Regions from separate parts of the Peribacillus phoenicis genome, predicted to be linked through region 2. Evidence: riboswitches for the same ligand, from Rfam matches in the RefSeq annotation. Region 2 holds a riboswitch; each other region holds the start of a gene.

Region 1 (11,703 bases), 3.7 Mb from region 2:
GGAAAGGTTATTGTCCATGCGTTCGAAATCAATCCAAATGTGATCGGCGGATGCCTCCATTGAATTCTTGAGCATGTTTATGAAAACTTGTTTTAATTGGTTTCCCTCACATAATAGAAGCGGTATTTCGTTTTTAACAGATATTGATATTTGGGTGGGGTACGAGTCCGCCTCTGGTTTCAACAAGGTTTTGACATCATTCATCAGGTCGATGATTTGATGTTTGCTGAATGGAAGTTCCTGTGGTTTTGCCAGAACGAGTAACTCGCTTACAATAAGATTGATCCGGTCCAACTCACTTAACATGATTGTGTAGTATTGTTCATAGGGATGGTCGCTCTTTTTAAGCAGCTGGACGAAACCTTTTAAAGAAGTCAGCGGGTTTCGTACCTCGTGGGCCACACTTGCGGCAAGTTCGCCGACTATCGATAATTTTTCGGTTCTTCTTAAGCGTGCTTCGGTTTCCCGGATTTGAGTGACCTCTTTAGCATAAGTAATGATTCCGACTAAATCCTCGCCAACCATCATCGGGACAAACGTACAAGAAAGTAAGATGGACTTCCCGTACTTCGTCAGGAATTCTATATCTTTCCCTTTTTTGATCCCCTTATGGTTTTCCATGACATATTGGCAAGATGTACGGATCAATTCCGCGTCTTCTGCTGAGAAGTTCAAATTAATGAATGAGGCGCCATGTATTTCTTCCTGTTGAAAACCTGTTACCGTTTCAAATCTAGGATTCACGGTCGTGATCATTCCGTTTAAATCAAGCATCAGCATCGGATATGGGTTGTGTTCAAACAATGATTTATAGCGTTGTTCACTTTCGAATAATTGATTCTCCGCGACAACCCTTTCAGAAATATCCCTGCCAATGACGACTAAGCCTTTTCGTGAACCATCCTCATTGAACAGGGGAACTTTGATCGTATCAAATGTCTTGTGATTGCCATCGGGAAGAGGGATGATTTCCTCACACCGTGTGATTTCCCCTTTTACCCACGTTTCTTCATCGGAAACTTCACAGTAGATCAACGACTCTTTATAAAATTCCGAGTATTCTGCGAGCTCACTGTCTCTTTTTCCCTTATAATCTACATGCTCCAATTGAAATAATTGCAGCCCGAAAGTATTGGATTCAAGCCATCGGCCATCACCATCCTTGAAGTTAACGAAATCCACCATTGAATTGATGAGTGTACGCCGGCGTTGTTCCGCTTCTTTTAATCGTTTGAATTCTTCCCTTTTAGCTAAATAAAGATATAAGACCAAGCCTATTGATAAAAGGAAAACAAAGCCTTCCACTCTTTGAAGTTGAATAAAGACCTCTTTATTTTGGATATTTGTAGTTAAAAAATAGTCGAACACGACTAATGTAAGAATCCCGGATAGGATATATATTGCTAAGATGGAGCGTTTGGACATGGAGATTCTCCCTGATTTTAAGACATTTCAAAGGTAAAATTACATACACATTTTAACAAACTATCGAAAAAAAATATATGCAGAATCCTAAATAAAAAAACAGGGCCAATGTGGTCACCTGTTTTTTCTGAAGAAGGTAAGTTTCTTTTTCTTTTTTGCACGCTTATAGATAATGAAAAATAGTAAGAAGAGGAGTGCGAGTGCAGCTAGCGTATATTGGTTCATTTCAACAGATAGCAGTCCATAGGGAATCAGCGATAGGAAGAAAAAGTATATAAGGTTGCCAAGCCCCGTCGCTAATAAAAAATCCTTGAACGTGACAGTGCTGACTCCAGCTGCCAAGTTAATTAAGCTTGTTGGGATAAGCGGGAAAATCCTGCCTGTAAAAACGTACATGAAGCCATGCTCCACAACGGTTTCTTGCCATTTTTCGCCAACCTTCTTTAAGAGAAGCTCCTGAAACCAGTTTCTTGCTGCATAAAAAATGAATCCTGAGGCAACCACACTTGTAAACCAACTCCATAGATAGCCATATATGAATCCGAATATCGTGACATTGATAGTCAGGAGCAAAATTAAGGGGATGATTGTAAAAGAATTTTGTACAAACATCAATACGAATGTCACAATAAATGTAAGCAAAAGGTTTTCCTTCAATATGCTAATAACAGAATCTAGGTCACTTTTCCAAACTAATGTGAACAGCTCTGCATTAGAGTATATAAATATTGCAATTACAAGTAGACCGATTATGGTCAGGACTTTTTTCAAAGGGCCACCACCATTCTTACTAATAGTTTATCATTTTCGAGTTCATTGGTGAAAAAAAAGAGCTGCCGCATCATGCAGACAGCTCTTTTCCATTATAGTGGCTTAACGGCGCGAAGATTCCTTTTAAAGCCACTTTTCAAACTGAATTCTTTTGTTCATTCCATAAATGATTGGCGCTCCAATTAGGAGGACAACGAACTCACCGACAGCTGTAGTCATCCAGCTTAGCCAGAATGGCAAGCCAAAGGCAAGGTTCAGTTCAATTGCAATTAAAAACATTGTGAACGTGAAAAAGATAATCGTGGCGATCATCCGTCCTTTAATGCCTTTTATGAAACGAGATACATAAATGACAAGCAATAAGGCGAGCAGGGATTGCCCCACCCCAAAAATCAAATCATATGGTACCATCGGTGAAAAGAGCAGATTCGATATGAAGACTCCGCCAACGATACCGTAGATATACTTTTTATTGAATACAATCAGATGATTCAACATTTCCGGTACACGGAATTGGAACATCTCAAAAGCTATTGGTTTAAACACCAATGAGACCGCCACATACAAGGCAGCCAATAACCCGTTTATCACGAGTGTACGAACATTCATTTTACTCTCTCCCTAGTTTTTTATCGTGGGATGGTTACGAACCACGTGTAGGCGTTTACCCGATGTTTAATAGTATCTCATGTAAGCTTGTTTCGTCAATTTGTAAAGAATGGTTTTAATTTATTAGTTTCCAAGCAGGAGAAGTAGCACAATAGGATTTTGATTTATTGCAATGAAGGATGATATTATTTTAATATGTACGTCAAAGGAGTGAATATAAAATGTCGATCGAGAGTGTCAAAAGCCATTTTAAACAATGGAATCGGGAAGGCGACGTAAAGGAGTTCGAAACATCGAGTGCTACGGTGATTGAGGCAGCGGAAACCATCGGTGTTATCCCAGCGCGGATTGCTAAGACTCTTTCCTTTAAAGGGGAAGGTGAACCCGCAATTTTGGTAGTTGCCGCAGGGGACGCCAAAGTGGATAATAAGAAATTTCGTCAGACATTCGGTTTCAAGGCACGAATGCTTTCGCCTGAAGAAGTCCTTGCACAGACCGGTCATGCAATCGGAGGCGTTTGCCCGTTTGGTCTGGCAAACGATTTAGCTGTTTTTCTTGATGTATCGATGAAGCGCTTCGAGTCATTGTTCCCGGCTTGCGGCAGTGCGAACTCTGCAATAGAACTTACACTCGCTGAATTGTTTGAATATTCAGGTGCAAAGGATTGGGTGGATGTTTGTAAGGGTTGGGAAGAAAAGGAGAATGAGGAAACGGCGGTAGGCAATGCAGTTGATGGCATTTGATCAATGGGTGCCAAAAAATTAGATTAACATGATTGGGATTGAGTCCACTGCAGTGGACTTTATTTGTGGGGGCCGCATGCATTTCTATGATTAAAGCGGAAAACGGGCAGAAAGTGTTCCTGAGCGGAGGTTGAAAGATGTTAAATGGAAGCGAAAGAAAAAGCAATAGCAGCTATCTTAGTCTTAAAACTCTTTATGAAGAAAATATAACGGTTAAGAGCATTGCCCAGGAGCTTGAGTTTTGCCATAAAAATGATCTGGCTCTGGATATTCAGAAAGCATTGGAAAAAAAGAATTTTGATATATTGGCAGTCAAAGATCAAGGGGAAATCATCGGGTATATCGAAAGGGAAGAACTAGGTGAAGGAAGTATTTCTGAATATTTAAAAAGCTTTTCACCAAGGGAAATGGTTTCGGATTCAACCCCTTTGATCCAGCTTCTCCATATTTTCAAGAATAAAACAAGGGTGTTCGTATTAGAGAATAATTCAATTAAAATGTTGATTACCCATGCCGACCTTCAAAAGCCTCCGATCAGGATGCTGATATTCGGATATATTACCTTATTGGAAATGAGGATGAGTGATATCATCCTGGATAGATTCGGCGATGGCAGCTGGTATCCAATGATCAGCGAAGACCGTTTAGAAAAGGCAACCGAATTATATAGAAGGAGAATCGATAAAAATGAGGATATCAATATAATAGAGTGCCTGCAAATCAGTGATAAATTCGATATTATACATAAAGATAAAGAATTGAGGTGCTTCTTCCAAATCCCTTCGAAAAGTAAAGGGAAGAAGGATGCGAACGCCATCCGGAAATTACGGGATAAGATTTCCCATGCTAATGAACTGGGTCTGGACATGTCATGGATGGAAATCATCGAGGTTGTCGAGTCCTGCGGCCGACTGCTCGAAATCTCTGAATCCTATCCTTACGAAAAATAAGATCCGGCTAATCATGCTGGTTCTTTTTTAGCTCATCCAGACAGAAAAAAACTGCCCATATCAGGCAGTCTCCCCGAAAATTCAAAACTCCGGCAGTTGATCCAGGTTATTTTCCTTTATCCCATCGGGCTCACTCCGCAATATGTCACGTCCATATTTATGAAAGACGTCAACATTGGCCAGGTTGCCCGCCTTTGCTTCCGCAAGGGCTGTGGGGTAGTCGAGTTCGCGGCCGGAGTTCGTCTTGATGGCGATAATATTGTCCTCTTCATTTTTCCTTACGGCGATGATTTCTTCTTTTCCTGCTGAATCAGGTTGGTTTGCTTGCGGTGTTCCCTGCTGTTTATATGATTCATAGGCTTTTTCAAATTGGTCCATGTTTTGGACACCTCCTATTTATAGGGTGAGCCATTTTTTCTGCAATATACAAACCGGATTTCGTCCAACTTGAGCCGTTATTTCGTCCAAATGGGCCGATTTTTCGGCACTTTTTTTAAGTGAATGCTGTCTTCTTGGCCTGTTTGCAGTGGCATGGCACTTGCATCTTGTAAGTAGTAGCAAGAAATAATATCCACTGCATTAAGGGAGGAAAATGAATCATGAATGTAAAACAAGGGGCAAGCACTGTAAATGCAAAACAACAGGTCAAGACAATGAAAGCGGCGGTCGTCAATGAATTTAACCAAAAACTTGAGATTAAAGAAGTACCCATCCCGGAATTGGAATATGGTGAGATATTAGTGAAAATTAAAGCCTGTGGCGTGTGTCATACCGATCTACATGCGGTCCATGGTGATTGGCCGGTAAAACCCAAGCTTCCGCTAATCCCCGGACATGAGGGTGTGGGTATTATAGAAAAGGTGGCAGAAGGCGTAACTTCCTTGAAAGTGGGTGACCGTGTTGGGATCCCATGGCTTTATTCGGCATGTGGCGATTGTGAATATTGTCTGACTGGAAGGGAAACGCTTTGCTTGGATCAATTGAATGCAGGTTATTCCGTGGACGGCGGGTATGCGGAATATTGTAAAGCACCTGCCAAATATGTGGTGAAGGTTCCTGAAGGGCTTGACTTTGCGGAGGTATCACCGATTTTCTGTGCAGGTGTAACGACTTATAAGGCGCTTAAGGTATCAGAAGCAAAACCTGGTGATTGGGTAGCGATTTATGGAATTGGCGGATTGGGACATGTTGCCCTGCAATACGCAAAAGCGATGGGCTTTAATGTTATTGCTGTCGATATTCAAGATGATAAGCTTGATCTGGCAACGGAACTGGGGGCGGATTACACGGTTAATGGGCTTAAGACCGATCCTGTACAGGCCATAAAGGATAAGGTTGGCGGTGTGCAGGCATCCATTTCTGTGGCGGTTACGAAAAAAGCATTCGAACAGGCTTACAGTTCAGTCAAGAGGGGCGGTACACTTGTCGTAGTCGGATTGCCGAATGATGAACTTCCAATCCCGATTTTTGATACAGTGTTAAATGGGGTAACTGTAAAAGGGTCCATCGTTGGGACGAGAAAAGATCTACAGGAAGCTGTTCAATTTGCCGCTGATGGAAAAGTCAGAACGAATATTGAAACAAGAAGGCTTGATGAAATCAATGACGTGTTTTCCATGATGGAAAAGGGAGAAATCAACGGACGTATCGTATTGACGCTAGAATAGGAACAGAGGAGGAAGCCCTGGAACGGGGCATCCTCCTTTTTATTATGTCTGGCTCTTCTCATTTAATATATAGCGCAATTTCCTTATGGATATCTGCAAGCGTTTGGCAGCTTCATTCCGGTTGCCGTAGGTTTTTTGCAGTGCCTGCATGACGAGCTCCTTTCCAATTGTTGATTGAAGCTGTTTGATTTCCGTAAGGATTTCTTCAAGCATCAGTTCATCCTTCTCATTAAAGTCAGCCACCAGCCTTTTTCGCCACTCTTCAAGAAGGTTTTCAGTTGACTGAATCTCATTAGGTGACACAATTTTGTCAGGAGTGATCTGGCTGTTGGATAGTGAGATATCATTGGCGGTTATTACCGCCTTATTGTCTGCAAGAGTTAGCGTGCGCATGACCACATTAGAAAGTTCGCGTATGTTGCCTGGCCAGTTGTATTGCTGTAATTTTTCAATGGCTTCATTGGAAAAAGAAATATCCCCATGACCATTTCTCTCAACCAAGTGACCGACAAGCAACGGAATATCCTCTTTTCGGCTCCTTAATGGCGGGATATCCAGAGTCACGACGTTCAGTCGGTAAAATAGGTCTTCCCGAAATTTATTCTTGTCCACTGCCTGCTGCAGATTTTCATTGGAGGCCGCCACTAACCGGGCGTTCGTCCGTAATGTCCCGCTGCTGCCAACCCGCATGAATTCCCGTGTTTCCAAAACCCTAAGCAATTTGACTTGAATGGCGGGACTCGCATCCGCAATTTCATCAAGGAAAAGCGTCCCGTTCCCTGCAATTTCGAAAAAACCCTTTCGCAGCTGGGTCGCTCCTGTGAAAGCTCCCTTTTCATGACCGAATAATTCGCTTTCCAGCAGGGATTCAGAGATCGCTCCACAATTGATGCCGATAAAAGGTTCATGGTTCCGGGGACTGGCAATGTGGATGAAGCGGGAAAGCACTTCTTTACCACTTCCGGTTTCTCCTTCAATTAATACATTGACGGATTTTTGGGCCACCTTGAAAGCCATTTCAATCAAATTTTTCATTAAAGGACTTTCACTGACAATGAGTCCTGAATCCTCGGCTAGCTTATGGATGAAATGCTGATTTAAAGCTTCATTTTCATTCAATAGGTTGTCAATCTGCCTTTCCAGTACTTCAATATCCACGAAGGGTTTTTCCATGTAATCACTCGCGCCGAGCTTCATTGCATCAACAGCGGTCTTGACGGTGCTGTATCCGGTCATGATCAGTACCTTGCACCGCGGCTGCAGTTGTTTTAGGTGCTGAAGGAGGGAAAGCCCATCACAATCCGGAAGCTTCAAATCTATCATTGCGACATCAAAACGCTGCTGATTCCAATCGATCTCATGAAACTCCTTGCCGCTATTCACAACTTGTACGAGGTAACCTTTCATCGTAAAAAGGCGGGATAGAAAAGTCCCAACCTCTTTCTCATCGTCTACCACAAGTAAATGAACCACCTTATCATCCCCTTTCCTCTCCTTGTAAGGGAAGCCTCAGGAAAAAAGTGCTTCCTTGTCCTGGTGTGCTCAAAACGTCGATCTTTCCGCCATGGTCTTTGGCGATGCCGAGGCTTACAGACAGCCCCAAACCTGTACCTTTTTCACGATCTTTAGTCGTATGAAAGGGATGGAATATGAAGGGCAGGCGTTCTTTTTCAATCCCCGTTCCGTTATCAGTCACCTGAACCACCATGAACTTGTTTTCTGTATAGGTAGTGATCGCAATCGATTTTTCCGTTTTGGCGGACTCATCCAATGCGTCCTTGGCATTCAATAGCAAGTTGATGATGATCTGTTCTATCTGCGGCTGGCTGCCCTTTATGAAAGGAAGGTCTTCCTGAAGGGTAAGATGGAGGGAGATTTGCTTCTTCCCAAGTTGGAACTTCAATAGGTTCAGAACCTGGTGAATGGCTTCGTTAATAGAGTAATAGTGGAATCTATACTCATCCTGCCTTGAAAAGGTAAGCAGGCTTTTCACTATTTGCCTGCATCGGTCCCCACAAATCTTAATATCGTCCAATAGCATATAATCCAGATTGTCCTTTGGGGTTTTCCGTAATAAAATTTGTGAGTTACCAAGAATGGCCGTTAATGGGCTATTCAATTCATGGGCAATCCCTGCTGCCATTTCACCAATCGCCCCAAGTTTCCCGGCATGCAATAGCTGGACTTCCATCTGTCTTCTTTCGGTGACATTTTTATAATAAGCAATGACCCCATATACTTGATGCTCCTTATTCTGAATCGGGTAGGCATGCATTTCCAAGATGGTATCATGCTGAAGGAGAATTTCCTGAAACCCTGGCTTATTACACGTAAAGGTATCTTGAATCAGAGATTGGGATTTTTCAATTAAAGCAAGCAGGTCGGAAAAGTCCCTGGCTGAATCATTGGATTGATAGACCGTTCCTTTGTGATCAAAGACGATGATCATATCCTCAACTGCCTTGAATGTATCCTCCCACTCCTGTTTGGAATGAAGAACTTCCTTATAAAGCTGGGCATTCTCCAAAGTTAACGCAAGCTGGTTGGATAGTTGCTCAAGAAATTCAAGTTCATCTTCATGCCATGTTTTCTTTTTCTTCCTGCCGAAAGTCCAGATTCCGATTTTTTTACTTTTTCCGTATAAAGGGACTAATAGAAGTGATTCGATTTCAAGTGATAATAGACGTTCCTTTTCTGGGAATTCCGGTAGCCGTTTAACTTCCACCTGAATCGGCTGTTTGTCCTTCAAGGCCGATGAGAAATCCTGAAAAGGGTGTAACAAGTTTTTGGGATCCATTTCAAGTTCGCAGTGACCATTAGGGCAGATGTGAAGCAGGGCAGGTTCTTCCTCATACAATATGACAAAATGACTGTCATCGAAGGTAATGAGCTGCTTAAGTTTTGCAATAACATTTCGGAGAGTCTCTTGGATGTCGATGTCCATATTCATATTTTTAGTGATGTCATTCATGATTTCAAGCTGCATATTCTTCTTCTTCAGCTGATCCACGGTTTTCTTAAGTTCCGTGTAATACGTTTTCTTTGAAGATTTAACGCCTGTCATTAAATCTATCATTTCAAGTTTGTTCATGCTTTTCACCTCTTATAGGGCTGTAAGAAGCAGCTGATTTATCTGTTCTAATGACATATCACGAGGATTTGTGATCATGCAGGCATCCTCAAGAGCGGTCATCCCAATGGGATCTATCATTTCTTTCGTAATGCCGACATCACTTAAAGTTTTGGGAGCCCCTATATCCTGTGATAATTCCCTTACGAAGCTAATGGCTGCCATTCCTGCTTGCTGCTCGGTCAATGCTCGTGTATCGATGCCCATGATGTCGGCAATCTCGCGGAATCGCCTTGGTGAGGCAATTCGATTGAAATCCATGACATGGGGAAGGAGTATCGCATTGATTTCACCATGCGGAAGGAGGTACTTGCCGCCTAGGGCATGTGAAATGGCATGGGCAGCTCCCAAAATGGCATTGGAAAAGGCCAGTCCAGCCTGCAGGCTCGCCATCGCCATCGCTTTTTTTGCTTCCTCATTATGCCTGGATGCAACAGAGGGGCGTAAGTGACGGGAAACGATGGAAAGCGCGTTTTTAGCTTGTACATCTGTCAAAGGTGTCGCAGCGATTGAAACATAGGATTCAATGGCGTGGGTTAAAACATCCATTCCCGTAGCTGCTGTCAAATCCGGTCCCAAGGTGGTTAAGGTACCAGGGTCGACTATTGCAATATCGGGGACGAGTGATTTTGAAATGATCGTCATTTTTTTCTCGCGGAATGAATCGACGATCACCGAAAACTGGGATACTTCCGAACCCGATCCTGCAGTGGTCATGATCATCACCATGGGCGGGAGGGGAGAGTGGACTTTATCAACCCCTTCATAATCACTGATGATGCCGCCATTCGTTACTAAAAGGGCAACCCCTTTGGCGACATCCAAAGCACTGCCTCCACCCAACCCGATGATGGCATCACATTCTTGTTCTTTAAATGCCAAACAGCCGGCCTCGATCTCCCTGTCCTTCGGATTGGTCGTCATTTCAATGAAGGTAGCAAAAGCAAGGCCTGCATCTTGGCAGAATTTAATGACTTTATCTAACCAGCCAGCATTGGCCACCCCGGAGTCGCTTACTATCAGCGCCTTTTTGGCACCCAGCCGCAAGCAGGCCTCGCCAGCTTGTTCAATCGAACCTTTTCCAAAAATCACTTCCGGCATCACGAATTTAGTTATCGACATCTTTGCGCCTTCTCCCTGTAGAAATTCTATCTCTTCTGTATTATTTTCCCGAAAAAGAGCGAAAATCCTGTTTGGATTACAGGTATTTTTATATAATATGACAAAATATCGAATGATAGGGAACTTTCGGCATGAGTCAAACATCCTGTTAATTTCTTTTATTTGTAAATTTGTTACTTTAGACATGCATGAATAGGGATAAACCTACCTAGTTAGTATTTTCTATGTATTGTAAAATTATGGAGGAATCTATTAAACTGGGAGGCAATCTATGAAAAAACAATTTCTGTCGGTAACCTTAATCGCAGCATTGACACTCGGGACAGCCGGGGCAACCACCGCATTAGCAGCGCCACATTCATCGCCGGTGCTATCAGCGCCATCCACGGACAAGCAAGTCATTAAAAGAATCGATGCCGATAAAATCTACAAGAATATTGAATACCTCTCACAAACACCTCGGGTGGCCGGTACGGATTCTGAGTATAAAGCCGTCCAATTCATCAAAAAGCAATTTCAATCTTATGGCTATAAAGCCGATATTGAAGAGTTCAATTTTTTATCTTATACAGACCCAAATCTGGTCGAACTGTCCGTTGCCGGATTTGATGGGGAAATCCAAGCGAACCATTTAACCTATTCAGTTAATGGGGACCTATCCGGTGAAGTGGTATATGCCGGTTTAGGAACGAAAGAAGAGCTTGAGGAAACCGACGTTGCAGGGAAGATTGCCCTTATACAAAGAGGAAGCCTCACTTTTGCAGAGAAAGTATTGAATGCAGCGGAAAAAGGGGCAGCGGGAGTCATCCTATTCAATAATGCAGATGGGGAATTAAACGGGACACTCGGAGAGGATAATGACAAGTATATTCCATCCGTCACTATCACCAAAAAGGATGGAGAAGCCCTTCTGGAAAAATTGAATGCTGAAGTCAAATTGACAGCATCATTAAAAATTGAAGGAGCCTATTCCGGAGAAAAAACCTCTTATAATGTAGTGGCAACGAAAAAAGCAACAAAGAACAATAAAGCAACAAAGAACGATATCATTTATATTACTGGCCATCATGATTCCGTCGCAGGAGCACCCGGAGCGAATGATGATGCATCAGGAACATCCGTCACCCTTGAACTTGCCCGTGTTCTGAAGAATCTTCCTACAGATACGGAAATTCGCTTCGTCACCTTTGGGGCAGAGGAAAATGGATTGCTGGGTTCACAGCATTATGTGAGCAATCTCCCTGATGATGATATCAAGCGGACCATTGCCAACTTCAATCTCGATA
Region 2 (8,378 bases):
GGATTTATGAAAAAATGGCCGAATCCCTTTCATTAAAAGAATATGAGGGTGCTAGAGTCGAATTTGTTCGACTGTACGAAACGCCGACAAGCTATGCCGAAGCCAGAAGGGAGTGGATGGAAAGTGAGTAAACTCCCTGTTATGGAAATCTTCGGGCCGACCATCCAAGGAGAGGGAATGGTCATTGGCCAAAAAACCATGTTCGTTCGGACGGCCGGCTGCGATTATTCGTGTGCCTGGTGTGATTCCGCATTTACTTGGGATGGCACCGGTAAGGAAGATACCGTCCAGATGACTGCTAGAGAAATATGGGATGAGCTGAAGCGTATTGGGGGTTCTGGTTTTTCCTTCGTGACGATATCAGGAGGAAACCCGGCTCTGCTGAAAAACCTAAACGGCTTGATAGCGATCTTACATGAAAATAAAATGAAAATAGGTGTCGAAACCCAAGGGAGCAGATGGCAGGATTGGTTTCTCGATATTGATGAACTGACTATTTCACCTAAGCCGCCGAGCTCTGGAATGAACACGGACTTTACGGTGCTCGACCAAATCATCTCGAACCTTGCCAATCGAAATCCTGAAAACCATGTCTCATTGAAGATCGTCGTCTTTAACGAGGAAGATTATCAATATGCCAAACATGTACATGGGCGTTACCCGGATATTCCTTTTTATCTGCAGGTCGGCAATGACGACAGCCGGACGGCGGATGATCGTCAATTGATCAGCGGCCTATTGAAGAAGTACGAAGAGTTAATTGATAAAGTGATAGTAGATGATGAATTGAATGATGTGAAAGTCCTGCCCCAGCTGCATACCTATATATGGGGAAACAAGCGGGGCGTGTAAAGTAAAGGCAGTGTGATGTTTAATCACACTGCCTTTTAAGCATATTACAACCTTTGTATATGTGTAGCTTTGAAGGATGATGTGTATTTAAGGCCATATCCAAATAAGCGATCCATTCCTATATGCGCTGTCCAAATTAAACCAATCAGCATCAATGCATCCGACTTTAGGAAAATGGATAGCAAAATCGTGAAGATGGACAGGATATAAGTATGAAATAAGTTATAAACCCTTGCTCCAATCCGATCATTGATCAGATAGGCCAGCATGGAAACATCAGGCGATAAAATCAATAGAAGGAAAATCCACCAGCTGAATTCATATAACGAATAGATGTAAATCACCGCTAAAAAGACCATGAGCCCTTCAATATGAAGGTATTTCTTTACCATATTAAAACCTCCAAAGTTTATTTGACCAATGGTCAATAATATTCAAAAAATTATATGATGTTCCTGATGATATTTTTTACATGAAAATAAGCTAAGCCTTTTACATCTTGATAAGTTAGCTCAGAATTAATATAAAAAGTTATGAATCCGTGAAGAGAAAGAAAAATCGACCATATGGATGCAGGATTCAATTTGTTGTCCGTTAGGTCCGTCAGGGACTGGATTAGCTTTTCATATGTTTTATTAGAATCAAATTGAAGTAACTGCTGAATTTCTTTTTCCTTCGATAAAAACATGATGGAATAATGATTCTGTTGGGTTAAACCGAACTCCAAGAAGCATAATAAAATCTTTTCCATTTTTATAGAAGGGTCATTTTCCGACATGATGATATCATCGATTAAATTATTTAAAACGGAAAAATCCGTTTTTACCAAACTGTAAAATATTTCCGCCTTATTTTTAAAATGATAATAAATGGCTCCATGGCTGCAATCCAATGATTTAGCCAATTGCCTCATTGAGACATTCGAATACCCTAACGTTGCGAAAAGGTTTCTAGCTTCATTCAACACCATTTCCCTGGATAATTCTTTACCTGCCGATTTCCTTGGCGACATCTTGACACCTCCTATTTATTGACCACTGGTTAATTAGGATGATAGCTCACTGATTTCCAAATGTCAAATATTAGATCGAATGATAAATCCCTAAACTTTACCATTCGGTGAAGCGGAATTCCACCAGTGTTGCAAAGGGGAGGATTGAGGACATTGCAGTGTTTGACTTATTTTGTACCTTTAATACCCTTATATGGTATTATAAGGGTATTATTAGAGCGTTGAGGGGATGAATAAATGAAAAAGAAATTCGGTATTTTTGCTTCAATTACCATAGTCCTGACCGGCTATTTTTTATTCACTAAACCGTATAAAGATAAAAAGAAACCTGTAGAAGACTTTTTTAAAGTGTATCCACGAGATCAGGTAATAATAAATGAAATGATGATCATAGAGGGAGTTGATGAGGACAATCCGGGTGATATCGATTTGAATGATGAAGAGGAATTGGAAAAATTGGTAAAAAAGCAATATGAGCAAAATCAAAAGGGGGAAATAATTTTTACAGAAAAAAATCAGTGAAATCACCTACCTGTAATGAGTAACTAATGGGGGAGGCGGCAGTTATTGATAGTTTTGGATAGTATCTATGGGGAACACATTGTAGAGGGAGTTCTGGAAGAGCTGATAGTAAGCAAACCGGTCCAAAGATTGAAGGGGATACATCAAGGCGGGGCAAGTTATTTAGTTAATGAGAAGTGGGATGTCACACGATTTGACCATTCAATTGGTGTGATGCTTTTAATAAAAGAGCTTGGTGGGTCATTGGAGGAACAAATCGCGGGCTTGCTGCATGACGTATCCCACACTGCATTCTCACATGTAATTGATTTCGTTCTGGATTGTAAGGATGAAGATTATCATGAAAAAATATATGAACAAGTCATTATGGAATCCGAAATCCCCTTAATACTGAAGAGGTATGGATATGAATGTGAAGATGTTTTTCAATCAAAATGGGAATTGCTTGAACAGCCAGCACCTGAGTTATGTGCCGATCGGGTAGATTATACTCTCCGGGATATGTATCAATATGGACATATCACACTGGAATCCGTTCATGACTTTCTAAACCATGTAATCATAATAAATGGAAGGATGTATCTGGATAATATTGAATCGGCTGAATGGTTTGTGAAAACGTATTATAGCGAAGTTATTGATTTTTTCATGGAACCGCTTAATATATATGGCTATGGAATTTTGGCAAAGACCTTAAAATTGGCTTTGGCTAAAAAACTGATCAGCCTTGATGACTTACTTGGTACAGATGAGGAAGTCATGTCCTTGTTAAGCTTGACTGAAGACCATGAAGTGCAAAATCTGTTAAAACGGATCCATGGTAACGTAAAGGTGAAAAAAAATCAAGTGGACTACGATTTTTATCTGAAAAATAAAGTGCGGCTCATTGATCCTTCCGTTATTCAAGGAACCCAATTAATAAGAGCATCCAGTTTATCAGACAAAGTCAAGAAAATGGGAATTGAAGCCTACAAAAAAGCTTCAAAGGGCATGTATCTAAAAGTGATTTCCGATTGAATTTCGTGTCAAACCATACGGAAAGTCAAAAACTCAAGGGTGTTATTCATCCTTGAGTTTTTTTCCGGAAACATCTAAGTCTCCTCCCGTTTAAAAATTAGTTGATTTAGACAATCGACATCCAGGAAGGAGCTTGATTAACGGATGCCTTATATATCTGAACCAGCATCCTTTAATAATTAAAAAACTAATGATGCTCTCAAAGTATTAACGCCATTTTCCAAATAACCCTTTAAACAGGTTAATGTATAAACCCAACCTTCCTTTTGTCCGATCATTTTGTTTATTATTTCAGGGTCGTCTTCACTCAAACCTGATTCGTTTACTTCAATAATTGTACTCGTATTATCCAACTCTTTTAGTGTAATGGTAACAACCGTTTCTTGATCATTTCCGCCCCACGCAAACACGATTTTCCTATTTTCCTCGACTTCCATTACATTAATAACCACTTCAGCATCGTATTCGTTGTATCTCAATGTAGGCGTCCGGCCTTGTTCCCATCTTTCCGAACTCGATGAGAACCAGAAATTCCCGATTTTTTCAGGATTCACTATGGCTTCAAACACTTCATTAGCTGGCTTGATTATCTTAAATTTCGTAATTATTTGGGTATCCATACTAAATCAACTCTCTTTCGATTTGTTTTTATTGTATTCCACTATCCCAATCTACTGATATTGGCGGCAGGGTCCTTCCAGTTTCAAGCAAGCTCTTCAGGTTACTCAGAATGGCTGGCCAACCATTATTCAAGCCTTCAAAGGTATTGTCATCATATACGAAATCTGTCTCCAAAAGCTCCTCATGCCTAAGCGTTAACTTTAAAGTCGAATCATCCATTTTCTGTAATTCAAAAGTGACCCGTGTAGGCTGCTCGCGAGGTGTTTCGTCTCCTGCCATGTTCCATGTATACGAGAGCAGGTGCAACGGCTCACACTTAAGTACATTCCCATGATCAGTAATCCGCCCATCTTCCAGCATATATTTGACGCTTGAACCTTTTTGCCAGTCAGACTGTACTTGCAATCCAAAGTGGTATTTCTTCGTGACTTCACCACTCGTCAGGGCTTCCCAAAGCTTCTCTGGTGTGGTTGCGATATAAATAGGATAGACAAACGTAGTTTTTTTTATAATTCTTTTTCCTCCTCGCCAAATAAGATATCAAGATCGTAACCTAACTCTATCATTGATTGTCGGCTTTCATATACAGCCGGTCAAGCAGTTTTTTGCGACAGAAATCGGCAAAGTCATTGCATTGAAGAAGAGTTGAAGTGCATTGCTAAAACCGGATTCTCCGTGACATAAAAGGGCCGTATGGAAACTTCTTGATTTCCAATCGCTTTCAAGCTACGATAAATAAGGAAAAATGATAATCCGCTCGGGCGGAAGAGGTTCTAGCTACCCTCTCAAAAAAACTAAGGAGAACAGTGCTCTTTCTTAGGGTGCTGTTTTTTCTGTATAAGGAGAATTAAGAAATGTTAAGAATTTTATTGTATTTAGTATCCATCATCACGGCGAATGTGGTTACAGCAGCTTTTGCGCCATTACATTTTGGCATGTTCATCATTCCGATGGGGACATTGCTCATCGGGGGAACCTTCATCTTCCGAGATCTGGTCCAGAATAAATTCGGCCGCGCAAAGACCTATATATGTATCGTCACTGCACTTATTTTATCTGCGTGTGTATCATTTTTATTAGGGGATACGTTATTGATTGTATTTGCTTCTGCCTTATCGTTCATGGTCGCAGAAACGACGGACACGGAAATTTATACCCGTTTAAAGCTCCCGATGAGTTGGAGGGTGTTTTACAGCGGAATCGTTGGAGGGTTTTTCGATTCGGTGATATTTGTCGTGATTGGTCTAAGTCCATTGGGTGCCAATATATTGCCATGGGAAGCAGTACCCGCTGCGATTACCGGCCAAATCATCGTGAAAACCGTCATTCAGTCAATAGGTGCCGTACTTTTGGGACGAATCAACGTAGAACTGGAGAAACGTGTAGTCTCCAGTTAAATGCCAGGAGGGATGCACTACATGGATGGAACCAAAAAAGAAAAAGATAAATGCTATTGTCTCGAGACCTTTCGTGAAAAATATGGGGCGCATGTTCAAGGGGAATGTATGAAGCTCTCCTGCGCCAATTATCGCAAGCATAAAGGAATTGACAAAAAAGGACCAAATTAGGTCCTTTTTTTGCGTGAACGGAGTAACTCACGAGTAAAAGTGCGAAATTCACGAGTAAAAGTGCGGAATTCACAAGTAAACGACACGAAATTAAGAATGCAGAACGAATTCACGAGTAAAAGTGCGAAATTCACGAGTAAAAGTGCGGAATTCACAAGTAAACGACACGAAATTAAGAATGCAGAACGAATTCACGAGTAAAAGTGCGAAATTCACGAGTAAATGTGCAAAATCAAGAGAGCAACACGAATTTCACCAATAAACAGTGCGAAATTATGAGTGCAGGCCGAATTCCCGAGTAAACATCAAAAAAGCTTCCTGCACCATTCCATTAATGGGGCTAGGAAGCTTTGTATTTTGTTTAAAATTGCTCTGTGCTTTTCCGAACTAATTTTTCGAGGAAGTAAAAGCATTCTCGTTTCCGCTCAAGTTCGGTTTGTCCATTTTCGGTGACATGATAATATTTCCTGCGGCCTGACTCGGACTCTTGCCAATGGCCTTTTATGAATTCTTTTTTTTCTAACCGTTTAAGGGCGGGGTAGAGGGTGCCTTCACTTATTTGATATTTGCCCATGCTCATTTCCTTCAAGATCTTCGTGATTTCATAGCCGTATAGCTTTTTTTGTGAAAGAAGTGAAAGCAAAAGGAGGTCAATGCTTCCCTTCATTAATTCTTTATCCAAATAAATTCTCCTCCTTTTCATTTTTAAAGTGTAATACGTTGTACATCGTATCACAAGGTGCATTTTACTTTTCTTAAAAAAAATGGTTAAATGACGATTGCTAAATAAATTTAATCATAGTAAAATGTGCTTCGGAACGGATGAGTTGTGAAGAGTGTGGTAAGGATACTATATACATGATTTAATTGTTTTAATGAAAATACGGAATAGGATAGAAGAATCCCTACTCAAGGGGTATTAATTGATTTTTTTTCGAAAATCATTTAGATTCTATTTATCAACAAGAGCAAAGAAAGAAGGTCCTAGATAGATGAAAGTGAAAGCACCAGAGCCATTCACATATATTGGTGGAAAGAGAGCTGTTCTTTTACTTCACGGGTTTACCGGAAGTACAGGAGATATGAAGAAATTAGGGAAATACTTGAATGATCTCGACTATACTTGCCACGGACCTCTTTATAGAGGGCATGGAGTGTCTGGTGAGGAACTCGTTAAGACTGGTCCAAAGGAATGGTGGGAAGATGTAGTTAATGGCTATAAATTCCTTAAAGAAGAAGGATATGAAGAAATTGCTGTTGTAGGAATTTCTTTAGGAGGAGTGTTCTCATTAAAAGTGGGAATTGAATTGCCTGTAAAAGGCGTAGTTTCAATGTGCGCTCCGACGCAAGGGAAAAGTATCGATCGACAAAAGAACCGCTTGCTCAATTATGCACAGGCTTATAAGAAATTTGAGGGCAAAGATGCAGACCAAATTGCTGCAGAAGTGAAGCTGCTGGAAGAAGAGCCTATGCCTCAACTAAAAGATGTGCTGAATATTATTAATGAGACAGGTGAAAATTTAGATTTAATCACATCACCAACTCTTGTTTTACAAGGGCGCTTGGATGATCCCGACTATACGGAGAGTGCAACAGCGATTTTCAATGAAGTCGATACGCAGCATAAACACTTGATATGGTATGAAAAATCAGGTCATATTATCACATTGGGCAAAGAACGTGAACAGGTGTATGAAGATGTGTATAAGTTCTTGAATACACTGAATTGGTCGGAGTAATAAGCGAGTTTATAAATCCCCTTTAAGTTGAACCTGTGTAAAGCCTGCATTCATATGTAGGCTTTAACACAATGCTTGAGGGGATTTTATTTTGGCTGAAAATCTATTTGTAGAAAAAGACCTTTAAGTTATCGTTATTATCAAGAGTTGCCAATAAAATATCGTTCACATCGGCATTATATTTTATCTTGATTCTGTTTTTAAGCCATGCTTCGTCTTTGCCGCCCCGCTTCAATTCTTTAGAATCGATCTTCCCTTCTTTAATAATCGTTTTAGGAAAAGCGAAGGCATTTGTTTCTAGGTGCATATCTGCTGGGGTTACTGCTTCATATTGAGCGTATAAAAACAATGAAATGGTACCACCCGGTTCCCATAGTGCGAGGGACACTTTTTGAATATCTTCGACTTTTTCTTTTCTTAATTCCGATAATAAAAAATCGATGGAGATTCGGGCTTTTGCTAAGCTTTTGTAAATGATTTGTCCATTTTCGATAAGTGGAAAGGGGGCGGAGTCAAAAAACCTTCGGATTTTGCCCCACTTAAGACCCGTAAACACACTAATTATATATAAAATCACTAAAACAAAGGTCGTAATCATTGAGCCCTTCAAACCTAACTGTTCATCTGACAAAGGGTGGGCAAGAATGTTTCCAATAATTAATGCCATTATGAAATCAAGTAATCTTAACTGGGAAATGGACCGTTGCCCCATTAATTTAACCGAAAAAAGTAAGAAGAAGAAGGATATAATGGCTCTTAAAGTCCACTGGATTGCAGTAAGAGTTTCCTGGCTATTAAAAAAGTCCACAAAAAATTCACGTCCTTATTTCCTGCAAAGGAGATGTAATGGTCAGTAGGATGAATTGAAACAACTGGGAAGCTTATTTAAAGACCTCTTTAGATGGGCCGTTTATAATTTAAGCCAACTCCTTCTTAAGTATTACCCAACATCGGTCCTTCTAAGACTTTCTTGACTGTTTTCAAAAAATTTATATTAATATAACAACTTTATAACGTATTGTAATTAAAATTAAACTGATTTAAAAT
Region 3 (11,703 bases), 3.7 Mb from region 2:
TAAGCTCGGTTATCGTATCTATGCTACTTGTCGCTTCATCCAAAATCAATAAAATGGGATCGGCTAAAATTGCCCTGGCAATCGATAATAGCTGGCGCTGCCCCTGACTTATTCCACTGCCATCTTGATTCAAGATGGTTTCATATCGATCTGGCAGTTTCATGATAAAGGAATGGGCATTGGCAAGCTTGGCTGCATTCACCACTTCTTCATCTTCTGCCTCCAGCCGGCCGTAGCGGATATTTTCACGAATCGTACCTTGAAACAAGAAGGAATCCTGTAAAACGAAGCCCATATGCTTACGGAGACTGGACCTCGTCACCTGTTGGATATCCTGGCCGTCAATCAATATCCGGCCGCTGTTCGGCTCGTAAAAACGTGCAAGAAGATTAATGATCGTAGTCTTACCGGCCCCCGTGGGACCTACAAGCGCGATGGTCTCCCCCTTTTTTGCATGGAAACTAACATCATATATCGTTTGCTCTTCATCATTATACGAAAAGGAAACACCCTCAAAGTCCACCTCACCGCGGACATCACGAAGTTCAGAAGCCTGTTTCTCATCCACTTCCTCTTCTTTTTCATCAAGTATGGCGAAAACCCGCTCAGCGCCGGCAACAGCTGAGAGGAGTGTATTGAATTGGTTAGCCAGGTCATTGAGCGGACGGGTGAATTGCCTTGAGTACTCGGTGAAGATGACAATTACCCCGATGGAAACCGTACCTATGCCACTCAGCGCCAAAAATCCGCCGACAGCGGCTATTACCGTGAAACTTAAGTTGTTCAGTAAATTCATCAGTTTTGGAATCAGCCCTGAGTATGATTGTGATAGAAATCCGGCTTTCTTTAAATTTTCACTCCGGATGATAAAATCACGGATCACTTTATCTTCCTGTGAAAAAGCCTTTACGATCCGTTGTCCGGAAATCGTTTCTTCTATAAACCCGTTCAGTTCTCCAAGGTTCTTCTGCTGTGCTTTAAACAGCTTTCCCGTCCTGTTCGTTATCCACCTCAGACCGAAGAACATGAGAGGAACGATGAATAAGGTTAAAACGGTTAATAAAGGGCTCAAATACAGCATAACTCCAATCGTCCCGACCAGTGTCAGCACACTTGAAAAAATCTGGATGACTGAACTATTCAAAGTGGAACTGACATTTTCTATATCATTCGTGACCCTGCTCATCAATTCCCCATGCTGACGCCGGTCAAAAAAGGGAATGGACAACTGGTGAAGCTTTTTGAATAGTTGATTGCGCATCGCATAAACCGTATCCTGCGCGATTCCGATCATCCAATAATTCTGGAGCCACATGGATAGGGAATAGAATATATAGACTCCGAGAAGTCCGAAAAGAAGGCTGATCAGCCCCCCGCTATCTCTTGTGACAATATAATCATCAATGGCCATCCCAACAAGAAAGGGGCCAAGCAATCCCAAAACCGAGCTTATCAGAACCATGAAAAGGACACAAAATAGCAGGCTTTTATTCGTTGCTAAGTAGGGAATGATCCTTTTTATCGTATTCCAGGAGTTGATCGGTTTAGACTTTGCCTTATCGGGAGATATTCTTCGACTCAAGCGAAATCCCCTCCTCCCCAAACTGTGAGTGAACGATTTTTCGATAAAGATCGCTTGTTTGCATCAAATCCTGATGTTTCCCCAGCGCAAGGACTTGACCGCTTTCCAGCAACAAGATTTTGTCAGCCTCCATGGCTGTACTGATTTTTTGTGTAATGATGAGCGTTGTGCATGTATAGCCCTTTAAAGCGGCAAGCAATTTACTTTCCGTCTTCAAATCCAGCGCACTTGTACTATCATCCAGAAGGAGAATCTTCGGTTTGCGCACCAATGCTCTTGCGATCGATAAGCGCTGTTTTTGCCCTCCCGACAGATTCACTCCTTTTTGCCCTAACTGGGTTTCATATTGCTTCGGAAGTTTCATTACAGTCTCATGGACCTGAGCATGCATGGCTGCAGCCATGATTTCCTCCATCGAGGCACCTTCTTTTCCCCAAGCGACATTATTCTTTATGGTACCTGAAAATAGCAGGGCCTCTTGCGGTACATAGCCGATCCTGTTCCGCAGCGAATTCAAGGGAATATCTTTCAGATCCTGGCCATCAATTTGAATGGAGCCGCTTTCAACTTCGTATAATCTCGGAATCAGCTGAAACAGTGATGTTTTCCCTGATCCTGTCGCTCCTATGATGGCAAGCGATTCTCCCGGATCGATGGAGAAGGTCAAGTTTTTCAATATCGGGGTTTCGGTTCCAGGATAGCGGAAAGATACATCCAGAAACTTAATGCCTCCCCCATTGACGGCCCCACTCTTGCTTACCGCCTTACCTTCATCAATATCTATCGGGGTTTCAAATATTTCCGTCACACGTTCCGCTGAAGCCTTTGCACGGGAAATGACCATGATCAGCCATGAAAAAACGGAAAGGGATGCCGCAATCCTCGTGGCATAGTTGACAATCGCCACAACTTCCCCTACCTGTATATCTCCCGTTGTTATAAATTCACTTCCAAGCCAGAGAATGATCAGAATCGCCACATTCATGACCAGCATCAGCACAGGCATCGTCGTTTCAATTAAACGAAGGGAAGACACAGTCTTTCTTTTCAACTCTTCATTCGCATCATCAAATCGGCCGATTTCATGCTCCTTACGAAGAAAAGCTTTGATCAAGCGCATGCCTATCAGATTTTCCCTCATGACACCATTGACATTATCGAGTTTTTTCTGGACGAGCTTAAACAGCTTAGCCGCCCGTTTCATAACCCATCGCAAGAAGAAAACAAGAACCGGAATTGAAATGACCAAAACAAGGGATAATTTCAAATCGACCGCAATAGCCATTATCGCTCCGCCGATTACGATCAATGGCGCCCTCGCCATGATACGCAAGCCCATAAAAACCGTATTTTGAAGTTGGGTCACATCATTTGTCATCCTTGTTATCAACGAGGAAGTCGGGATATTATTCAAATTCGCAAAAGAAAACGCCTGTATTTTACCAAAAAGGCTTTTCCTGATATCATGTCCAAAGCTTTGACTTACATGTGATGCCGTAAAGGAATTAACAATCCCGCCAAGAAATGAAAAAACAGAAAGCCCAACCATGACACTTCCCCATTTAATCACCACCGATAAATCTTTCTGCAAAATGCCATCATCAATTATTTTTGCTATAAATAAAGGTTGTAACAGCTCTACCCCGAGCTCGACAATCATTAAGGATAAAGCAAGAATGATCAAAAGCCAGTACGGCTTAAGAAATGAGGACAATTTTTTCATCTATGACACCTTCGATTCTCCGTATGTAAATAGCATCTTTTCATCCTCTCATTATACATTTTTATACAGATTTTTTAAAAGATTTTAACTGTTTTAAAGCATTGGTAAAAATCTTGATTTTTTTTATAAATACCCTTGACAAATAACAGGAAATAAGCGAAAATTCTAATTGATAATGATTTTCAATTTCATTATTGATCTCTGAAATTTGATAAGCAATTACGATATTCTCTTATCGTACCCTTTTGATATTGTACATAGATACAATGTCGCCCCGGCTTCTCTGTGCCTAGTAAAATTATATGCTCATTAGCGAATGCAAGTCACTAGAATATTGCCCCCTCTTTATTCAAGTAATTTATTCACGTTGGAAGCATATTAGGCAGCCGGGGATTATTTTTTTTCAACTATTAAATTTACATATATGATTAAAGGAGCAGGATGATCATGAAACTAGAAGATATCATTAAAGAACGGCGCAGCATCAAACGATTTAAAGACATTCCTGTTCCTATTGATACCATCCAATCATTATTGGAAACTTCAACATGGGCACCGAACCATAAATTGACCCAACCGTGGCGCTTCGTCGTGGTTCTGGGTGATAGCCGCTTAAAACTCGCAGAAGCAACCCGTGCATTCATGGAAGGCAAAGAGAAGGACCCTGAAAAGAAAAAAGCAGCCGGACAGCGAGGATATAATAAACTTATAGGTGTACCGATGTTTGTCGCAGTGATCATGGAAGAGAATCCGAATCCCATGACACGTGAAGAAGATTATGCGGCTACAAGTGCCTTGATTCAGAATTTCAGCCTGCTTGCCTGGGAACAGGGAATCGGGATGATATGGGAAACATACGGCATGATACATAGCATGGAGTTTCGTGAAGCTTTAGGCGTGAAACCTGGCGAGAAGATCGTGGCCAGCCTTCACGTTGGCTATCCCGATATGATCCCTGCCCCGCGTCCAAGGAACGCGATCGATCAACTCCTGACCATTATGGACTAACATAAAAGGAAAGCCTCCAATCTTCCATTAGGAGGCTCAGACTGTAGGCAAACTCGATGAAAATCGAGTTTGCCTACAGTTTTTTTATGACTTTTACAATTTGAACGTTGATCTCCTCTCCAGGCACTCGCTTTCCGTGGGCGGTCCGGGCTTCCTCGGCTTACGCCTGCGGTGTCTCCCCTTGACGCGCTTTCCCCGCAGGAGTCTCGCACCTTACGCTCCAATCAACTTTGTTTTAATATACAGATAGAACTTATTCCTACAGTCTTTTTTGTATTAAATATAGAAGTATTAAACTTGAGGTGATAAGGATGGCTTTCTAAACATGATTCTATTCAGCGAGATCAACTCAAAGTGAATATTTTAAACCAATTGGGGATAACATCCAGAAGCAGCATTTGTCTTAACTTTATAGTCTTTCCCAGCTTTATAATACGAATATACCATACCAATTCACTGCAATAAGTATCCGCGTCTTTTAGCTCAGATTCAATATCCCCATACGGTCATTGCCACTATCATAAAGTACCAGATGAAAAGTCCAGCCGTATGTATAGTGACTAAAAGATTGATCACAAAAAAACCCCCTTCTAAAAGGAGGTCACTGATCTATTATTCTCAAAAGAACTCGTGATATAATGCCTGAATCGCCGTCTCTTCGTTGTGCCCTTTCACACCGAACATCATGCTTACCTCAGAAGAGCCCTGGTTGATCATCTCAATATTCACCTTTGCTTCGGCCAAGGCTTTTGACGCTCTTGCCGTTGTACCGACATTATGACGCATCCCTTCCCCTACAACCATGATCAAGGCCAGATCATGCTCCACATTCACTTCATCGGCATGCAGCTCTTTCTTGATTCGGGAAATGATTTTATTCTCGGCTTCACCTTTCATCTGATCCTGCCTTAGAATAAGCGTCACATCATCAATGCCTGATGGAATATGCTCATATGAAACTCCATAATCTTCGAGGATGTGCAGCAGTTTCCGGCCAAAACCAACTTCCCGGTTCATCAAATATTTGCTAATGTAAATACTGCAAAATCCTTTATCACTTGCAATCCCAATAACGGGCCCGTTCGTATTATCCCGTGTATTCACAATGCGGGTCCCTTGTGCCGCCGGATTGTTCGTATTCTGAATATGGACAGGTATTCCCGCACGGAATGCAGGAATCAGCGCCTCATCATGAAATACCGAGAAACCTGCATAAGAAAGCTCACGCATCTCACGATAGGTTAGTTCCCGGATTCCCTTCGGATTGGAAACCACATTTGGATTCACCGCATAAACGGCATCCACGTCCGTAAAGTTCTCATACAAATCAGCTTTGACCCCATTCGCAAGAATCGAACCAGTAATATCTGAACCGCTTCTTGAGAAGGTTAACACATCACCATCTAACGTATATCCAAAGAACCCTGGGAATACAACGATTCCTGGTTCATCACGCAGAGCATATAACCGATCATAAGACTCTGGCAGCACCTTGGTGAATCCACCTTCATCCGTTACGATCAAGCCCGCCTTCTTTGGATTGATATACTGTGCCTCTACACCACGGCTTTGAAAATAACCTGCGACCAGCTTCGCATTATTATCCTCGCCGCTGGCCTTCAAGGCATCCAGATAGCGCTTCGGGTTAGTTTGGTCTGCATGCAGCAGTGCCATTAAATTCTCATGAATCCCAGTGATGACACTCTCAGATATATCCAGCTCTTCAGCAATGCTCGCATAGCGGAATACAACATCTTCTATCAAATGCTCTCCGTTATCCCCGCGCAACTGCTGTTCCGCAGCTTCAATCAATAAATCCGTCACCTTTATATCATCGGAATTGCGTTTTCCTGGAGCCGAAACGACCACAATCTTCCTCTCTGGATCAGAAACAACAATTTCGAATACCTTCCTCAACTGTTCACCTGACGCAAGTGAACTTCCACCAAACTTTGCAACTTTCATCTCGACATCCCCTATTTTCGTAAATATTCTGTCAAAATCAACTCTCCCTATTATTACGCTTTTTCTCGAAACAATCAAGTGGAAATTCCATTATAGGAGGACATTTGTATTTTTAAAAAGGACAAATCATCAGGACGACTGATAAAGAATGGCTAAAAACAAGGAAAAAGACAACGGGCATATGCCCATTGTCTCTCCTATTCTTTAGCGATTATCCACGGTTTCCGGGTATAAGTCATGGTTCATCAAGCGGTAATTCGCCATTTCCTCATACTTCGTACCTGGTTTCCCATAATTTGTGTAAGGGTCGATGGAAATTCCGCCCCTAGGTGTAAACTTGCCCCAGACTTCAATATATTTAGGATCCATCAATTCGATTAAATCATTCATTATGATATTCATGCAGTCTTCATGGAAATCACCGTGATTGCGGAAGCTGAATAAATAAAGTTTCAAAGACTTGCTTTCCACCATTTTCACACTGGGAATATAGCTGATGTAAATGGTAGCAAAGTCCGGCTGGCCCGTTATCGGACATAAGCTAGTGAATTCCGGGCAATTGAATTTGACGAAATAATCCCGGTTCGGATGCTTGTTATCGAATGACTCAAGGATTTCAGGCGCATAGTCAAATGTATATTTTGTTCCTTGATTCCCAAGCAGTGTGATCTCTTTTTTTAATTCTTCTTCTTTTCTTCCAGACATGAAAAGTCCTCCTAATCCCACGTTTCAGGGAGATTCATAAAATGGGCCTCTATATAACAAAAACCATATCTCCTCAAAGATATGGTTGATTCGCGAAAAATATCAAAGCCATAGTTTTTTTAAGAGGGTGATGCTATGAACCTCTCCCGTTTATCGGGAAATATTTTAAAATTGTCTTAGTAAATATAAAAAAAAATAGTCAATCTGTCAATGCAACTCTCTTAAATTGGGTTTGATTCCTTTATATATTCAGTTTAAAATGGAAAAAGCAGTTCAACCTATAAGAAAGAAGAGAATATACACATGTGGATTTTTGCAGCACTCATCACAAGCTTATGTTTCGGAATCAATAACAGCATTTTCAAATGGAGCAGCGGAAAAGGATATTCCAAGATACATATCCAATTTTTCTTTTATTTTTCAGCTTTTATTTTGTCCATTATTTATGGAGTATTTATGGATGGTTTACAGCTGAACTGGCTGTCCATCATGCTTGGTGCAGCAATTGGTGTACTGAACGCTAATGGTAACATCCAGATGGCAAGCGCCTTTGAAAAAGGGCCGGCAAGCTTGACATCACCATTAATCGCAGCGAATGCAATATTCCCCATACTCTGTGCAGCTTTAATTTTTCACGAACATATTTCTTCCTTGCAGTGGAGTGGAATCGTCTGCATGTTTCTCGCTACATTAGTTATCCAGTATACACCTAACGCCAAAGGTAACCATCAATATGTCCCTTGGATCATGCACACATTATTCTCCATCTTATCATTTGGTGTGCTCGGAATTCTAATGACGACATCAACACGTCTTCATTTAAACTCCCTTGATATCTTAGTATCAATGTATGGAGGCGGAATGCTTTATCTTCTTTCGGCTCTGGCCTTTAAAAAAGAAAAAATCAAGCTAAAGGAAGTCAAAATCGGTTCCTTAGTAGGTTTTTTAAGTATGATAGGCTATGGATGTTATTTCTTTGCATTGAACACCGGGATTGCAAGCATCATTTTCCCTGTCGTCAGCCTGAACTGTTTAGTTGTCGTATTCGCTGGATGTTATTTATTCAAGGAAAAACTAAAAATCTATCAAATTGCTGGTGTTCTTGCAGCATTAATCGGTATTATTTTAACTAAAATATGAATATAGTTCGTTTACAAAAACAACCTGGCTGTCATGTGTTTCAAGCCAGGTCGTTTTTTATTTAACCGGGAAATGTGGCAGGTCAAAAAAAAATGTTGACACATGCTTAAAAATATCAGATAATTTTGAATATTAATTCTTTCGATTTTACAGCTTTTGAAATGTTTGAAAAATCCTCTGCCACGGGTATTAAAGAAATAGGTACAACCACCTCATTTAATTCTGAATCAAGAAAGGAAAGATGCATAATGGTAAAAGTTACAGTAACAGTTGATTTCCAAGGAAAATCTTATCAAACTAACGTCCTTACTAAACCGGGTACAGATCATGAAGTAATTTTACAACAAGCCCTTCATCAAGTTGAAAAGCAATGGAAAGCATAAAAAAGCAGGCATCGTAATAGATACCTGCTTTTTTATTACCATTAAATAATATCCAAAATATTTTTCATATGCACGATTAAAGACCCTCTTGCAGCAATTCCCTCCTATTTAAAAACACAAAGACACTAAAATTCAGTCGTCAGTTTGTGTAAGTAAACCTCTCAATCTGAATAACAAGTAATTAAGAATTTTCTTTAATGAAAAAAGTACCTAAATGAATAAAAGACTTATAAAAAATGACGATCTTTTAAAGGACCGTCTCAGACTTTAGACAATTTAAACGTTAATTTCCACTCCAGGCACTCGCTTTCCGCGGGCGGTCCGGGAGCCTCCTCGGCGCCTTTGCGCCTGCGGGGTCTCCCTTGGACTCGCATTTCCCGCAGGAGTCTCGTACCCTCCGTTCCAATCAACTTTGTTTTAAAATTTAGATAGAACCCCTTATGTCTACAAACTTGATAATAATTGATTTTTGGTTCTTTTAAGCTAAGTTACTTATTAATGGCACGGAACGTTCTTGGAGGCTATCGGAAAACAAACTATAAGAAATGAGTTTCTTCTTGTACTGTTTAACTACATCCACGCGGTCATTGTAAATGTACACAAATAACTTAACATCAATTTTGCCTTTTTTAGTATCAATGACCAATGGAGTCCCACTGTCCTCTGGATGTAAAAACAATTGCTCGTTACCCGGGAATATATGATTTTTCTTCAAAAATCTGGCGTTATTAAAATGATTAATAACTTGAATTTTTTCTTCACCTTCCAAACGTTTTCCGTCAAAGGATACGATCGCATTCCCGCCACTAATTTCTGAGTGTATTTTAAATTTGCTGATAATCCAATTAACAGCATCGGTTGGAAGACAGGAAACCAATATTTTTAACAAACTTAAGATAATTGTCAAAATCAAAACCGGCAATGTCAATTCATCATCTCCGCTACATTTATAAATTATTTCTTTCATATATAACTTATTATATCAATAGGGCTGGCAGTTTTTCTTAGAAGATGTGTCCGTTCTATTAACGTTTTACTTTGGTAAAACATTGTACTTAAACACAATTTCCCCTTAATAAATATAATGTTCCGAAATGGTTATACTAAACAAAATGATTTCATCCAAATCCTTCTTAACAAATTTATACTTATTAAAATACAAAAAAACTGGGCGTCATCAAGACGCCCAGCTTTTCCGGAATCGATTATTGATATCCCCAAATCATTGTTAGCATTGTACCGAAAATTGTAACCAATGCAACGAACAATCCGTAATAAACGTTTGTGTAAATCGATGCTTTATCTTCAGACTCACCTGCGTGCATGAACATAACTAATTGCAGTGCAGCTTGCATGAAAGCTGTAACAAGCAGGATGATCATGGCCATTTTTAGTGAGAGATCAAACATAATAACTGATAGTGCGACCAAAGTCAGGACTAGAGAAAACGCAAATCCCATAACTTGGCCCCGTGGGAATAATTCTTTCATATTACATCATTCCTTTCAGATAGACGAAACTGAAGATGAAAATCCAGACAACGTCCAAGAAATGCCAGTAAAGTGAAAAGATGAAAGCCTTGTTTGTTGTTTCTGGAGTCATACCGCGCTTTTTGATCTGCATGACGATGAAGGTTCCCCAGAATAAACCAAGTGTAACGTGAGCTCCATGCGTACCTAGTAATGTAAACAAACTAGATAAGAAAGCACTTGTTTGAATGGTTGCTCCTTCATGTACATACTCCACGAATTCATAAATTTCGACTCCCAAGAAGCCTAAACCAAGAATAAGGGTGATAATGAAGAAACCAATCGTTGCTTTCTGTCTGCCAAGTCTCATTGCATTGATTCCAAGACCTATGGTAAAACTACTTGTTAAAAGAAAGATTGTTTGGAACATTAAGGTTGGGAGTTTAAAAAGATGTTCCCCTGTTGGACCATTTCCAGTTCCATTAACCAATACAAAATAAGTGGCGAATAGTGTAGCGAAAAGAGCTATTTCTGCTCCTAGGAAAATCCAGAATCCAAAAATCTTTAAGCGATTTTCTTCCGTGCTATATTCTAGTGGCAGCGAGTTATCTATTTTCATTACTTAGCACCTCGCAATTTATTTTCAGTTTCTTCGATCTCTTCAACAGAGATATAACGTCCGTGATCTTTTTCGAATGAACGGTGAATCATACAAGCAAAGATACCGATCGTTGCAATGATTGCAATGATCCACATGCTGAATACCATCGCAAAGCCCCAAACGAAGAAGATACAGCTCATGATAAACGGCACACCACTGTTATTTGGCATATGGATCTTTTCTACTTTACCGCCAAATAACTTAAAGCCTTTTTTCTTTGAATCCCAGAATGCTTCTGTAGAATCAACTGTTGGCACAATTGCAAAGTTATATTCAGGGATTGGTGTATGTGTAGCCCACTCTAGTGAACGTGCATCCCATGGATCGTTTGAAATATTTCTTGACGCATAACGAGTGCTCCAATAGATATTGTACACAATAAGTGCAAAACCTATTGCCAAGCCAATCGCTCCAACGAACGAGAGCATATTCAATGGACCATACCCTGTTGATTCAGAGTACGTATACATACGACGTGCCTGCCCATCTAAACCAGTGATGAACATCGGGAAGAATGTTACATTAAAGCCGATTGTAATGAACCAGAACGACCATTTCCCAATCTTTTCGCTCAACATGAAACCGAACATTTTTGGCCACCAGTACGTGAAACCAGCAAGTACGGCAAATACAGTACCAGGGATTAAAACGTAGTGGAAGTGAGCTACTAAGAACATTGTATTATGGTATTGGTAGTCAGCACTTGCCATTGCAAGCATAACCCCTGTTACCCCACCGAGCGTGAAAATCGGAATGAAAGCTAAAGAGTATAGCATTGGAACGGTAAACACGATTTTACCTTTCCAAAGTGTGAACAACCAGTTGAAAATCTTAACACCAGTCGGGACGGCAATTGCCATCGTGGTAATCGAGAAGATACCATTAACCATTGCACCGTGACCCATTGTATAGAAATGGTGAGCCCATACAATGAAAGATAGAGTAGAAATAGCTACCATGGAGATAACCATCGAATTATACCCGTACAGGTTACGACGTGCAAATGTCGAAATGATTTCACTGTAAATACCGAAAGCCGGAAGAATTACTATATAAACTTCAGGATG

Evidence for each region. A riboswitch is a leader RNA that binds a small molecule or an ion and turns the genes downstream of it on or off. The one in region 2 is predicted to bind preQ1.
Region 1: linked by a shared signal. The riboswitch ahead of ABC374_RS00300 (QueT transporter family protein) and the one ahead of ABC374_RS18650 (VUT family protein) in region 2 are both predicted to bind preQ1.
Region 3: linked by a shared signal. The riboswitch ahead of queF (preQ(1) synthase) and the one ahead of ABC374_RS18650 (VUT family protein) in region 2 are both predicted to bind preQ1.

Annotation. Positions count from the first base shown of each region.
Region 1 covers NZ_JBDFMF010000001.1:62,860-74,562, forward strand. The annotation lists gene ABC374_RS00290 (PAS domain S-box protein) at 1-1,425, opposite strand, end outside; gene ABC374_RS00295 (TVP38/TMEM64 family protein) at 1,540-2,196, opposite strand; gene ABC374_RS00300 (QueT transporter family protein) at 2,320-2,805, opposite strand; PreQ1 riboswitch class I at 2,812-2,856, opposite strand; gene ABC374_RS00305 (YbaK/EbsC family protein) at 3,027-3,548, shown strand; gene ABC374_RS00310 (hypothetical protein) at 3,686-4,498, shown strand; gene ABC374_RS00315 (DUF3892 domain-containing protein) at 4,580-4,876, opposite strand; gene adhP (alcohol dehydrogenase AdhP) at 5,152-6,165, shown strand; gene ABC374_RS00325 (sigma-54-dependent transcriptional regulator) at 6,208-7,638, opposite strand; gene ABC374_RS00330 (ATP-binding protein) at 7,643-9,256, opposite strand; gene ABC374_RS00335 (iron-containing alcohol dehydrogenase) at 9,269-10,417, opposite strand; gene ABC374_RS00340 (M28 family peptidase) at 10,689-11,703, shown strand, end outside.
Region 2 covers NZ_JBDFMF010000001.1:3,801,358-3,809,735, reverse strand. The annotation lists gene queD (6-carboxytetrahydropterin synthase QueD) at 1-131, shown strand, start outside; gene queE (7-carboxy-7-deazaguanine synthase QueE) at 124-852, shown strand; gene ABC374_RS18680 (DUF4260 domain-containing protein) at 897-1,244, opposite strand; gene ABC374_RS18675 (TetR/AcrR family transcriptional regulator) at 1,295-1,864, opposite strand; gene ABC374_RS18670 (hypothetical protein) at 2,102-2,386, shown strand; gene ABC374_RS18665 (HD domain-containing protein) at 2,432-3,403, shown strand; gene ABC374_RS18660 (SRPBCC family protein) at 3,583-4,023, opposite strand; gene ABC374_RS18655 (SRPBCC domain-containing protein) at 4,052-4,501, opposite strand; PreQ1 riboswitch class I at 4,786-4,828, shown strand; gene ABC374_RS18650 (VUT family protein) at 4,879-5,421, shown strand; gene ABC374_RS18645 (hypothetical protein) at 5,443-5,592, shown strand; gene ABC374_RS18640 (PadR family transcriptional regulator) at 5,954-6,274, opposite strand; gene ABC374_RS18635 (alpha/beta hydrolase) at 6,585-7,331, shown strand; gene ABC374_RS18630 (DUF421 domain-containing protein) at 7,435-8,139, opposite strand.
Region 3 covers NZ_JBDFMF010000001.1:145,307-157,009, reverse strand. The annotation lists gene ABC374_RS00790 (ABC transporter ATP-binding protein) at 1-1,582, opposite strand, end outside; gene ABC374_RS00785 (ABC transporter ATP-binding protein) at 1,557-3,305, opposite strand; gene ABC374_RS00780 (nitroreductase family protein) at 3,753-4,313, shown strand; gene ABC374_RS00775 (aspartate kinase) at 4,932-6,278, opposite strand; gene queF (preQ(1) synthase) at 6,483-6,983, opposite strand; PreQ1 riboswitch class I at 7,088-7,133, opposite strand; gene ABC374_RS00765 (EamA family transporter) at 7,287-8,123, shown strand; gene ABC374_RS00760 (BA3454 family stress response protein) at 8,249-8,506, shown strand; gene ABC374_RS00755 (YfmQ family protein) at 8,985-9,473, opposite strand; gene qoxD (cytochrome aa3 quinol oxidase subunit IV) at 9,712-9,996, opposite strand; gene qoxC (cytochrome aa3 quinol oxidase subunit III) at 9,998-10,594, opposite strand; gene qoxB (cytochrome aa3 quinol oxidase subunit I) at 10,594-11,703, opposite strand, start outside.